Regions from separate parts of the Serratia sp. TSO36 genome, predicted to be linked through region 1. Evidence: predicted binding sites of a transcription regulator. Region 1 holds the regulator's gene; each other region holds the start of a gene.
The links. The regulator PurR, encoded in region 1, represses purine synthesis genes. The targets are predictions, from matches to a motif close to CANGCAAACGTTTGCNTG.

Region 1 (3,347 bases):
GGCGAACTGGCGGCGGCGATCGTCAAATCCTTCGGCTCTTTCGCTGCGTTCAAAGAGCAGTTTACCGATGCCGCAGTGAAAAACTTCGGTGCCGGTTGGACCTGGCTGGTGAAAAAACCGGACGGCGCGCTGGCGATCGTCAACACCTCCAACGCGGCCACCCCGCTGACCGGTGAAGACAAACCGCTGCTGACCGTTGACGTGTGGGAACACGCGTATTACATCGATTACCGCAATGCGCGTCCAAAATACCTGGAAAACTTCTGGGCGTTGGTCAACTGGACCTTCGCAGCGGAAAACCTGGCGTAAGCGCAGGTTCTGAGGTGATGAGGCGCAGCCAGGCTGCGCCTTTTTTATAACCGGGGGTAAATCAGTTCAACGCGGCAACGAAGCTGAAAGCGATAATGACCGCCAACGCGCAGACGGTGGTGAACAGCGACATCTTCAATTCGGTATCCATGACAACTCCTTTAAAATGGGCTTTCCTAAGGATAAAAGGCGTACAATTAGTACGTCAAATCATTTTCCCACAGTTCGCCGATAAAATCTTGTTATCATTTCCCGGTTTATAATCTCGATTACCTCTTCCACTTTTGTTCAATATGCGACAAAATTCGCAGTTCACAACTGCGTACCGGCATCCATGCCCCTCCTGATTAAGCGCTGAAGACTTCAACACACTAAAAACTCAGTTTTCGCTTCTCTGGAGAAGGATCTACGTAGGCAAACGATTAACATCACACTTACATGCTGTAAACATGTGAGTTCAGGAGTCATTCCTTACATGGCAACGATTAAAGATGTGGCCAAACGCGCGGGCGTTTCCACCACCACCGTTTCGCACGTCATCAATAAGACTCGTTTCGTCGCCGAAGAGACCAAAGCGGCCGTGTGGGCCGCCATCAAAGAGCTGCACTACTCGCCGAGCGCCGTGGCGCGCAGCCTGAAAGTCAATCACACCAAGTCGATCGGCCTGCTGGCCACCTCGAGCGAAGCGCCCTACTTTGCCGAAGTGATCGAGGCGGTGGAAAACAGCTGCTACAGCAAAGGCTACACCCTGATCCTGTGCAACTCGCACAACAATCTGGACAAGCAGCGCGCCTACCTGGCGATGCTGGCGCAAAAGCGCGTCGACGGCCTGTTGGTCATGTGCTCCGAGTACCCGGATCAGCTGCTGGGCATGCTGGAAGATTACCGCAACATCCCGATGGTGGTGATGGACTGGGGCGCCGCGCGCGGCGACTTCACCGACACCATCATCGATAACGCGTTCGAAGGCGGCTATCTGGCCGGCCGTTACCTGATCGAGCGCGGCCACCGCGATATCGGCGCCATTCCGGGCCAGCTGTCGCGCAACACTGGCGGCGGCCGTCATCAGGGCTTTATGAAGGCGCTGCAGGAAGCGCATATCGACATTCGCGAAGAGTGGATCGTCCAGGGTGACTTCGAACCGGAGTCCGGCTACAAGGCGATGCACCAAATCCTGTCGCAAAAACAGCGGCCGACCGCGGTATTCTGCGGCGGCGATATCATGGCGATGGGCGCCATCTGCGCGGCCGACGAGCTGGGGCTGCGGGTGCCACAGGATATTTCCGTGATCGGCTACGACAACGTGCGCAACGCCCGCTACTTCACCCCGGCGCTGACCACCATTCACCAGCCGAAAGAGCGTCTGGGCGAAATGGCCTTCACCATGCTGCTGGATCGCATTATCAGCAAACGCGAAGAGTCGCAGGTGATCGAAGTGCATCCGAAGCTGATCGAACGCCGCTCGGTCGCCGACGGCCCATTCATCGACTACCGCCGCTAATCCCCCGCGCCGGAAGCCTGCGCGGCTTCCGGTTCCACCTCGCTCAGCCACTCCTGATTCAGCGTCTCCCCATCGCCCAGATACGCCAGCAGCCAGCTCATCGCCGGTGACGGTTTATCCTGCTGCCAGGTCAGGCAGCAAGGGCTGGCGGGAAACGGCTGCTGCAGCTGCAACGCCGTCAGCTCACCGCGCTGCACCCGCGGCAGCGCCCGATGCGCCGGCATCATGCCGACGCACAGCCCGGCGCACAAACAGTCGAGCGCCGAAGTCCAATCCGGCACCACCAGCCGCCGCTGGTTATCCAGCGTCCAGGTGACGCGCTTGGGCAGATTGCGCGAGGTGTCCTCCAGGCAAAGCGAAGGGTACGGCCGCAGCTGATCGTCATTCAGCGGCCCCGTCAACTGCGCGAGAGGATGTTGCGGGCTGGCCACACACAGCCAGTTCATATAACCCATGTCGCGGAAGGCGAAGCCGCCGCCGACCGGCACCGCGCGCGTGGCGCCGATCGCCATGTCCGCCCTGCCGTCCACCAAGGCATCCCACACGCCGTTGAACACCTCGGGTTGCAGCATCAATTCGACGTCGGGGAAATGACGGTAGAAATCCAGCACCAGCTGGCGGCTGCGCTGCGGTTTGACGATGATGTCGACCGCAATATTCAGCTGGCCGCGCCACCCGTTGGCCACCTGCTGACAGTGGCGGCGGGTGTCGAGCATTTTTTTGATAACAACTCGCGCATCTTTGATAAACAGCGCGCCGGCGGGCGTCAACTCCACATCGCGATGACGCCGCTCAAACAGCGGCACCGCCAGCCATTGCTCCAGCTGCCGTACGGTATAACTGACCGCCGACGGCACCCGGTGCAGCTCCTGCGCCGCCGCGCTGAAACTGCCGGTGCGCGCCACCGCATCGACCACTTCAAGAGAATATTCAGACCACATCGCCTTGCCTTCAATTTTTTTAACAGCACTTTGCAAATATTACCGTTTCACAAGCAGAGATCCAGCCGGATACACTGGCCGGCGCTAAAAACCTGCGACATTAAAATATTAACGAGAAATACCATGCGAAATTCCTTTGGCTTTATGTTCTACCTCGCCGGCCTGAGCATGCTGGGTTATCTGGCGACCGATATGTACCTGCCCGCCTTCGGCGCCATGCGGGAAGAACTGCAAATTTCCGCCGGCGCGGTGAGCGCCAGCCTGAGCATCTTCCTGGCCGGCTTCGCCTTTGCGCAGCTGCTATGGGGGCCGCTCTCCGACCGTCTGGGCCGCAAACCGGTATTATTGATCGGGCTGACGCTGTTCGCCCTCGGCTGCCTGGGCATGCTGTGGGTGGAAAACGCCGTGCAGCTCTGGATCCTGCGCTTTATTCAGGCCGTCGGCGTCTGCGCCGCCGCCGCCATCTGGCAAGCGCTGGTGGTTGACCGTTACCGCGAAGGCCAGGCCAACCGCGTGTTCGCCACCATTATGCCGCTGGTAGCGCTGTCGCCGGCGCTGGCGCCGCTGCTCGGCGCCTGGTTGCTGAACCACGCCAG
Region 2 (3,347 bases), on a different contig from region 1:
GGAGATTGCTCCCCTGGCCGGAGACCAACACCACGATCTTTTTCATCAGTTGATGACCACTTGTTGTTCGTCGGAAGAGGCGGTCAGTTTACCGATTTTCCACGCTTTTTCACCTGCCGCGGTCAGCAGCGCGATGGCCGCTTCCACTTCGGCTTCCGGCAGGGCGATGACCATGCCTACGCCGCAGTTGAAGGTGCGGTACATTTCATGACGGCTGACGTTGCCGGCCTGCTGCAGCCAGGTGAACACCGCCGGCCACTGCCAGCTGGCTTCGTCGATCACCGCCTGCATGCCTTCCGGCAGCACGCGTGGAATGTTTTCCCAGAAGCCGCCGCCGGTGAGGTGAGCGATGGCGTGTACGTCCGCCTTCTCGATCAGCTCCAGCACGGACTTCACGTAAATCTTGGTCGGCGCCAGCAGGTGGTCGGCCAGCGGTTTGCCTTCCAGCTGGGTGGCGGTCGGATCGGTGTTGCTCACTTCCAGGATCTTGCGCACCAGCGAGTAGCCGTTGGAGTGCGGGCCGGAAGCACCCAGGGCGATCAGCGCGTCGCCGGACTGCACTTTGCTGCCGTCGATGATCTCGGATTTTTCGACCACGCCGACGCAGAAACCGGCCACGTCGTAATCTTCGCCGTGGTACATGCCCGGCATTTCAGCGGTTTCGCCGCCCACCAGCGCACAGCCGGACTGTTTGCAGCCTTCGGCGATGCCGGTGATCACGCTGGCCGCGGTGTCCACATCCAGCTTGCCGGTCGCGTAGTAGTCGAGGAAGAACAGCGGCTCGGCGCCCTGAACCACCAGATCGTTGACGCACATCGCCACCAGATCGATGCCGATGGTGTCGTGGCGTTTCAGATCCATCGCCAGACGCAGCTTGGTGCCCACGCCGTCGGTACCGGAAACCAGCACCGGCTCGCGGTATTTCTGCGGCAACGCACACAGGGCGCCAAACCCGCCCAGACCGCCCATCACTTCCGGGCGACGGGTCTGTTTAACTACACCTTTGATGCGGTCTACCAATGCGTTGCCAGCATCGATATCGACACCTGCGTCTTTATAGCTGAGAGAGGTTTTGTCGGTCACTGCGCGATTCCCCACGACGGTTTGCGGTTTGAAAACTGTGCTTCCGATGTTGATTCCGGAATAAGGCGCGGCAATTCTAACAGCGCAGGCAAACGTTTGCGAGCGGCTTGTGAACCGGCTCCGCTTTTTCGTCATCTATACTGATATTCAAACTTTTGTTGATCCCGATCGGGCTATTGTGGGTGGCGCGGCGAAAAAAAGGAGGTATAATCCCGCGATTTTTTTGGCCGCAACCACCTTAATAGGAGAAAAATGATGAAGATCGTTGAGGTGAAACACCCGCTGGTAAAACACAAGCTTGGCCTGATGCGCGAAAATGACATCAGCACCAAACGCTTCCGTGAGCTGGCCTCAGAAGTGGGTAGTTTACTGACCTATGAAGCGACCGCCGATCTGGAGACGGAAAAAGTCACCATCGAAGGCTGGTGCGGGCCAGTTGAAGTGGATCAGATCAAAGGGAAAAAGATTACCGTAGTGCCGATCCTGCGCGCAGGCCTGGGCATGATGGAAGGGGTGCTGGAGCACGTGCCGAGCGCGCGCATCAGCGTGGTGGGCGTATACCGCGACGAAGAAACCCTGGAGCCGGTGCCGTACTTCCAGAAGCTGGTTTCCAACATCGAAGAGCGCATGGCGCTGGTCGTCGACCCGATGCTGGCCACCGGCGGTTCGATGATCGCCACTATCGATCTGCTGAAGAAAGCCGGCTGCCACAGCATCAAGGTGCTGGTTCTGGTGGCGGCGCCGGAAGGCATCGCCGCGCTGGAGAAAGCGCACCCGGACGTTGAGCTGTACACCGCCTCCATCGATCAGTGCCTGAACGACAAGGGCTACATCGTGCCTGGCCTGGGCGATGCGGGCGACAAGATATTTGGTACCAAGTAAACATTTGAGCCGACTTAACGAGTCGGCTTTTTTTTGACTAAAACCTATAAAACCAATAAACCGAGGAAAAGCACACATGACCCGTCGCGCCATCGGCGTCAGCGAGCGCCCGCCGCTGCTCCAGACCATTCCGCTCAGCTTCCAGCACCTGTTCGCCATGTTCGGCGCCACCGTGCTGGTGCCTATCCTGTTCAAGATCAACCCGGCGACCGTGCTGCTGTTCAACGGCATTGGCACGCTGCTGTATCTGTTCATCTGTAAAGGCAAGATCCCGGCCTACCTCGGTTCCAGCTTCGCGTTTATCTCGCCGGTACTGCTGCTGTTGCCGCTCGGTTACGAAGTGGCGTTGGGTGGTTTCATCATGTGCGGTGTGCTGTTTTGCCTGGTGGCGCTGATCGTGAAAAAGGCCGGCACCGGCTGGCTGGACGTGATGTTCCCGCCGGCGGCGATGGGGGCGATCGTCGCCGTCATCGGGCTGGAGTTGGCGGGCGTGGCGGCCAACATGGCGGGGCTGCTGCCGGCGGAAGGCACCAGCGCCGATTCGACCACCATCACCATTTCGCTGGTGACGCTGGCGGTCACGGTGCTCGGCTCGGTGCTGTTCCGCGGCTTCCTGGCGATTATCCCGATCCTGATCGGCGTGCTGGTGGGCTATGCGCTGTCGTTCTTCATGGGCGTGGTGGATTTGACTCCGATTCGCGAGGCGCACTGGTTCGCGCTGCCGACCTTCTACACTCCGCGCTTTGAGTGGTTCGCCATCTTCACCATTCTGCCGGCGGCGCTAGTGGTGATCGCCGAGCACGTCGGCCACCTGGTGGTGACCGCCAACATCGTGAAGAAAGATCTGATCCGCGATCCAGGGCTGCACCGCTCGATGTTCGCCAACGGTATCTCGACGGTGTTCTCCGGCTTCTTCGGCTCTACGCCGAACACCACCTACGGCGAGAACATCGGCGTGATGGCCATCACCAAGGTCTACAGCACCTGGGTGATCGGCGGCGCGGCGGTGTTGGCGATCCTGCTGTCCTGCATCGGTAAGCTGGCGGCGGCGATCCAGGCGGTGCCGGTGCCGGTGATGGGCGGCGTTTCCCTGCTGCTGTACGGTGTGATCGGCGCCTCGGGCATTCGCGTGCTGATCGAGTCCAAAGTGGATTACAACAAAGCGCAAAACCTGATTTTGACCTCGGTGATCCTGATCATCGGCGTGAGCGGCGCCAAGGTGCATATCGGTGCGGCGGAGCTGAAAGGCATGGCGCTGGCGACCATCGTGGGTATCGGCCTGAGCCTGCTGTTCAAGGTCATCAGCCTGTTCCGCAAGGAAGAAGAGGTGCTCGACGCGCCGGACGAACCGGCGAAGCAGAAGTAACGAAAAGGGCAGCCCA
Region 3 (3,347 bases), on a different contig from region 1:
CGATGGTCACGAAGTCGGACGGGATCGCGGTCACTTTGTCGCCGTGGCTCATCCACACGTCCAGCAGCGGTTTTCCGGCCGGGCTGATGGCGTCTTCGATGTCGCGCAGCAGCGCGCTCTCTTTGACGATTTCCACCTGCGCGTAGCCGAACTCGCGTTCGGTGGAACCCTGCACATGGCCACCCAGCTGCATCGCCATGGTCTGCATGCCGTAGCACACGCCCAGCACCGGCACACCGGCGTTGAACACGTAGTCCGGGGCGCGCGGGCTGCCGGCTTCGGTGGTGCTTTCCGGGCCACCGGAGAGGATGATGCCGCTTGGGTTGAATTCGCGGATCTGCTCTTCGCTAACGTCCCAGGCCCACAGTTCGCAGTAAACGCCGATTTCGCGCACGCGGCGGGCGACCAGTTGGGTGTATTGCGAACCGAAGTCCAGTATCAGGATGCGATGCTTATGGATATTTTGTGTCATGTGAGGCGAATTCCAGCAACAAGAGAAAAAGAGCGAAAATGTGTGTTTCGGGATGGGGCTTAACGCCCCACCCCGGCCTCTCACTCAGGAGAGGTTAAGGCATTAGCCCATGCGGTAGTTCGGCGACTCTTTGGTGATGGTCACGTCGTGCACGTGGCTTTCCTGAATGCCGGCGCCGCTGATGCGCACGAACTCCGCCTTGGTGCGCAGATCGTCGATGGTGGCGCAGCCGGTCAGGCCCATGCAGGAGCGCAGGCCGCCCATCTGCTGGTGCACGATGGCTTTCAGCATGCCTTTATAGGCCACGCGGCCTTCGATACCTTCCGGCACCAGTTTGTCGGCGGCGTTATCGGTCTGGAAGTAACGGTCGGAAGAGCCTTTGGACATCGCGCCCAGCGAGCCCATGCCGCGGTAAGATTTGAACGAACGGCCCTGATACAGCTCGATTTCGCCCGGGGATTCTTCGGTGCCCGCCAGCATGGAGCCAACCATCACGCAGGATGCGCCCGCGGCGATCGCTTTGGCGATGTCGCCGGAGAAGCGGATGCCGCCGTCGGCGATAACCGGGATGCCGGTGCCTTCCAGCGCTTCCACCGCGTCGGCGATGGCGGTGATCTGCGGCACGCCCACGCCGGTCACGATGCGGGTGGTGCAGATGGAGCCTGGGCCGATACCCACTTTCACCGCGCTCACGCCGGCTTCAGCCAGCGCTTTGGCGCCCGCTGCGGTCGCGACGTTGCCGCCGACGATCTGCAGATCCGGGTATTTGGCGCGGGTTTCGCGGATGCGCTGCAACACGCCTTCGGAGTGGCCGTGCGAGGAGTCGATCAGCAGGACGTCAACGCCTGCCGCCACCAGCGCGTCAACGCGCTCTTCGTTGCCGGCGCCGGCGCCGACCGCCGCGCCCACGCGCAGACGGCCGTGCTCGTCTTTACAGGCGTTCGGCTTACGTTCCGCTTTTTGGAAGTCTTTAACGGTGATCATGCCCAGCAGGTGAAAGCTGTCGTCCACCACCAGCGCTTTTTCTACGCGCTTTTCGTGCATCTTCTGCAGCACCACGTCGCGCGCTTCACCTTCTTTCACGGTGACCAGGCGATCTTTCGGCGTCATAACCGCGGTGACCGGCTGGGTCAGATCGGTCACGAAGCGCACGTCGCGGCCGGTGATGATGCCGACCAGCTCGTTGTCTTCGGTGACGACCGGGTAACCGGCGAAGCCGTTGCGCGCGGTCAGCTCTTTCACTTCCTGCAGCGTGGTGGATGGGGTAACGGTCTGCGGGTCGGTAACTACGCCGCTTTCATGCTTCTTCACGCGGCTGACTTCTTCAGCCTGGCGCTCGATGGACATGTTTTTGTGGATGAAGCCCAGGCCGCCTTCCTGCGCCAGCGCGATGGCCAGGCCGGATTCGGTAACGGTATCCATGGCTGCGGACAGCATAGGGATGTTCAGGCGGATGGTTTTGGTCAGTTGAGTGCCGAGCTCTGCGGTGTTAGGCAGAACCGTGGAGTGGGCTGGAACCAGGAGGACGTCGTCAAACGTCAGAGCTTCTTTAGCGATACGTAGCATGGGCAATATCTCACCAGGGTGGGCTGTGAAAAAGATAAAATATTGCCGCGGCATTATACAGAGCGGAATCGGTTGCCTCCAGCACTTTCTTACAAAAAGTCTTGATTACCTTTTTCAGCCATGTAGTATCGACCAATTAAGTGATTGTTTTGAAATTTGATCTGGGTCACATGTCGCTACCTGTTTCGCCTTCCATTTTTACCGTAAGCCGCCTCAATCAGACGGTTCGCCAACTGCTGGAAAGGGAAATGGGGCAGATTTGGCTCTCCGCCGAGATCTCCAACCTCTCCCAGCCCGCCTCCGGCCACTGGTATTTCACGCTGAAAGACGATCGCGCCCAGGTGCGCTGCGCGATGTTCCGCAACAGCAACCGCCGCGTCACCTTCCGGCCGCAAAACGGCCAGCAGGTCCTGGTGCGCGCCAGCATCACGCTGTATGAACCGCGCGGCGACTACCAGCTGATCGCCGAGAGCATGCAGCCCGCCGGCGACGGCCTGCTGCAGCAACAGTTCGAGCAGTTGAAACAGCGCCTGAGCGCCGAAGGACTGTTCGATCAGCAATTCAAGCAGCCGCTGCCCGCCCCGGCCAAACGCGTCGGGGTGATCACCTCCGCCAGCGGCGCGGCGCTGCACGATATTCTGCAGGTATTGCAGCGGCGCGATCCGTCGCTGCCGATCGTCATCTACCCCACCTCGGTGCAGGGCGCGGAAGCGCCGATGCAGATCGTGCGCGCCATCGAGACCGCCAACCGCCGCGACGAATGCGACGTGCTGATCGTCGGCCGCGGCGGCGGTTCGCTGGAGGATTTGTGGAGCTTCAACGACGAACGCGTGGCGCGGGCGATCTTCGCCAGCCGCATTCCGATCGTCAGCGCCGTCGGCCATGAAACCGACGTCACCATCGCCGACTTCGTCGCCGATCTGCGCGCACCGACCCCTTCCGCCGCCGCCGAACTGGTCAGCCGCAATCAGCTTGAGCTGTTGCGCCAGCTGCAGTCGCAGCAGCAGCGGCTGGAGATGGCGATGGATTACTACCTGGCGCAGCGCCAGCAGCAGTTCACCCGCATTCACCACCGTTTACAGCAGCAGCATCCGCATCTGCGCCTGGCGCGCCAGCAAACGCTGCTGTTCAAGCTGCAGCGCCGGATGGAAGACGGCATGCAGCAACAGCTGCGCCTGGCCGCCCGCCGCAGCGAACGCGCCCAGCAGCGGCTGGCGCAAGTGCAGCCGCAGGGCCGCATTCACCGCTATCAACAGCGCGTGCAGCAGCAGGAATACCGCCTGCAGCAGGCGATGGAGCGGCAGCTTAA
Region 4 (3,347 bases), on a different contig from region 1:
CTGCGCCAGGGCGGCGCGGTGCTGCAAAACTACCGTTTGCTGAACGCCACGCTGTACGTCACGCTGGAGCCGTGCGTGATGTGCGCCGGTGCGATGGTGCACAGCCGTATCCGCCGGGTGGTGTATGGCGCCGCCGACGAGAAAACCGGCGCGGCCGGTTCACTGGTGGACATTCTGCGCCATCCGGGCATGAACCATCAGGTGGAGATTGTCTCGGGCGTGCTGGCGGACGAATGCGCCGCCACCCTGAGCAATTTCTTCCGCCTGCGCCGCGAACAGAAAAAAGCGCTCAGGCTGGCGCAGCGGGCGGCGGATAAGCCGGAATAATCAGTAGTTGAGCGCCAGTTCCGGCATCACCGCCGGGTAGCCCTTCCCCAACGCCTCCTGTTCGGCGGCCGCTTGCGCCGCCTTTCTCTCTTTTTCCTGCAGATAGCCCACCAGGCTGACCTGGTAGCGGCGGATGTTCTCTACATAGTTGTAGGCTTCACGCCCGCGCGCATAGCCGTAGGTCAACTGCGGGTAGTAGCGCTTCTGGCTGAGCATCGGCAGGCGCTGCTTGACGTCGACCCAGCTGTCGGGGTTGCCTTTTTGCGTCTTGGTCAGCTTGCGCGCGTCCAGCATGTGGCCCCAGCCCATGTTGTAGGCCGCCAGCGAGAACCAGATGCGCTCGTCTTCCGGCACGCTGTCCGGCACCTTGGCCATCAGCCGCTGCAGGTAAAGGGCGCCGCCCTGAATGCTCTCTTCCGGATCGAGGCGGTCGTTGACCCCCAGGCCGTCGGCGGTGGCGCGGGTCAGCATCATCAGGCCGCGCACGCCGGTGGGTGAGGTGGCCTGCGGATTCCAGTGCGATTCCTGATAGGCGATGGCCGCCAGCAGCTTCCAGTCGATCTCGTTGGCGTGCTTCTCGAACAGCGGGCGGAAGTTGGGCAGCACCGAGTCGATGGCCGACAGGAAGGTTTTGGTGTCCACATAGTCGAAGCTGCCGACGTGGCCGAGGTATTTCTCTTCGAGCCGCGCCAGGGTGCCGTCGTCCACCATCTGGCTGTAGAAGTCGAGCATCGCCGCGTACAGGCTGTCGTCGCCGTCGCGTTTCAGATACCAGGTGACCGGCTCTTCGTCGGTGACGTCGAACGCCACTGCCAGCTGCGGATGGATGCGCTGCAGCAGCGCGATGGTCACCGAATCGCCGAGGGTGTAGTCCAGCTTGCCGTCGGCCACCCGCTCCAGCAGCTCTTTGGAGGTGAGATCGCTGGAGGACTCCCAGGCGAGATCGGGGTATTTATCCTGTTTGAGCTGCTTTAGGGTGCTGACGTGCGCGGAACCGGAAGCGACCGCCAGCTTGCCTTTAATGTCGGCGAAACTTTTCGGCCGCGGGGTGCCCAGCCGGTACACCAGCTGTTGGGAAACGGAGTAGTAGGCCGGGCCGGTGCGCGCGCGGCTGAGGCGCTCCTGGTTGTAGATCAGACCCGCCGCCAGCAGGTCGGCGTCGTCGTCGTCCAGATCGTCGAACAGGTCATTGATGTTCTGATGGGGGATCACCACCAGCTTCACCCCGAGGTAGTTGGCGAAGCGCTTCGCCAGTTCGTAGTCGAGCCCACCCGGCCCTTGCTTGGTGTTGAAATAGGTCAGCGGGGAGTTCAGCGTGCTGATACGCAACTCGCCGCGGGAAATGATCTCCTGGAGTTGCCCGCCCTGGCCGCTGCGCCAGGTGATATTGGGCCACAGCGCGAGAGCCAGAAGCAGGGTGACAACGCCGATGAGGATGTAGTTTATTTTAAGACGTTTCAAATAGTTATCCAGTGGTGGCACAGGTACGCCGGTGACGACAACCGCGACTTTTCTCATGGTTAAATCACCAGTGCGGGGGCATTTTGCGCAACAAAACGCCAGTGTGCAACTTTATTGACACGTTATGACAATTCGACGGTGCGGCATGCTTTTATCAATTATCCCCACGCAAACGGTTTCGTCGGCGGCGAGGATTCTCTATAATGACGCGCGTTTTCCCCTGTTGCGCCCAATGAAGCGTCTTATCCGTCGCTTCGAAGACGAGAGAACTTTGATTATGGAAATTCTGCGTGGTTCGCCCGCTTTATCGGCTTTTCGCATTACCAAACTGCTGTCCCGCTGCCAGGAAGCTCACCTGCCCGTCAGTGATATCTACGCCGAGTACGTCCACTTTGCCGATGTTAGCGCACCGCTCAGTGCCGAAGAACACGCCAAGCTTCAGCGGCTGCTCAAGTACGGTCCTTCTCTCGCCGAACACGCTCCCGAAGGCCGGTTGCTGCTGGTTACGCCGCGTCCGGGCACCATTTCTCCCTGGTCTTCCAAAGCCACCGACATCGCCCACAACTGCGGTCTGCAGCAGGTCGTGCGCCTGGAGCGCGGCCTGGCGTTCTACGTCAAGGCGCCCGAGCTGACGGAAACCCAGTGGCGGCAGCTCGCCGCGCTGCTGCACGATCGCATGATGGAAACCGTCTTCAGCGAGCTGCAACAGGCCGAACAGCTGTTCGCGCACCATCAGCCGGCGCCGTATCAGTCGGTCGACGTGCTGGGCGCAGGGCGCGCCGCGCTGGAGCAGGCCAACGTCCGGCTCGGCCTGGCGCTGGCGCAGGACGAGATCGACTACCTGCTGAATGCCTTTACCGGTTTGGGGCGCAACCCGACGGATATCGAACTTTATATGTTCGCGCAGGCCAACTCCGAGCACTGCCGCCACAAGATTTTCAACGCCGACTGGATCATCGACGGCGAACAGCAGCCTAAATCGCTGTTCAAAATGATCAAAAACACCTATGAGCAGACGCCGGACTATGTGCTGTCGGCGTATAAAGACAACGCCGCCGTGATGGAAGGCTCGCAGGTCGGCCGCTTCTTCGCCGCGCCGGAGACCGGCTCCTACGATTACCATCAGGAAGACGCGCACATCCTGATGAAGGTGGAAACCCACAACCACCCGACGGCGATCTCGCCGTGGCCGGGCGCCGCGACCGGCTCTGGCGGCGAGATCCGCGACGAGGGGGCTACCGGCCGCGGCGCCAAGCCGAAGGCCGGCCTGGTGGGCTTCTCGGTGTCCAACCTGCGTATTCCCGGCTTTGAACAGCCGTGGGAACAGGATTTCGGCAAGCCGGAACGCATCGTCACCGCGCTGGATATCATGACCGAAGGCCCGCTGGGCGGCGCGGCGTTCAACAACGAATTCGGTCGTCCGGCGCTGCTGGGCTACTTCCGTACCTATGAAGAGCGCGTCAACAGCCACAACGGCGTTGAGCTGCGCGGCTACCACAAACCGATCATGCTGGCGGGCGGCATCGGCAACATCCGTGCCGATCACGTGCAGAAAGGGG

Region 2: purM (phosphoribosylformylglycinamidine cyclo-ligase) is a predicted target of PurR. The motif match lies at 1,169-1,186, and genes of this name have one in related genera.
Region 3: guaB (IMP dehydrogenase) is a predicted target of PurR. The motif match lies at 2,100-2,117, and genes of this name have one in related genera.
Region 4: purL (phosphoribosylformylglycinamidine synthase) is a predicted target of PurR. The motif match lies at 1,954-1,971, and genes of this name have one in related genera.

Annotation. Positions count from the first base shown of each region.
Region 1 is NZ_JBJZOU010000012.1:463,970-467,316, reverse strand. It holds gene sodB (superoxide dismutase [Fe]) at 1-309, shown strand, start outside; gene cydH (cytochrome bd-I oxidase subunit CydH) at 371-460, opposite strand; gene purR (HTH-type transcriptional repressor PurR) at 785-1,810, shown strand; gene punR (DNA-binding transcriptional activator PunR) at 1,807-2,751, opposite strand; gene punC (purine nucleoside transporter PunC) at 2,875-3,347, shown strand, end outside.
Region 2 is NZ_JBJZOU010000021.1:220,472-223,818, reverse strand. It holds gene purN (phosphoribosylglycinamide formyltransferase) at 1-46, opposite strand, end outside; gene purM (phosphoribosylformylglycinamidine cyclo-ligase) at 46-1,083, opposite strand; gene upp (uracil phosphoribosyltransferase) at 1,339-1,965, shown strand; gene uraA (uracil permease) at 2,042-3,331, shown strand.
Region 3 is NZ_JBJZOU010000021.1:317,755-321,101, forward strand. It holds gene guaA (glutamine-hydrolyzing GMP synthase) at 1-472, opposite strand, end outside; gene guaB (IMP dehydrogenase) at 575-2,038, opposite strand; gene xseA (exodeoxyribonuclease VII large subunit) at 2,209-3,347, shown strand, end outside.
Region 4 is NZ_JBJZOU010000021.1:376,987-380,333, reverse strand. It holds gene tadA (tRNA adenosine(34) deaminase TadA) at 1-327, shown strand, start outside; gene mltF (membrane-bound lytic murein transglycosylase MltF) at 328-1,788, opposite strand; gene purL (phosphoribosylformylglycinamidine synthase) at 2,063-3,347, shown strand, end outside.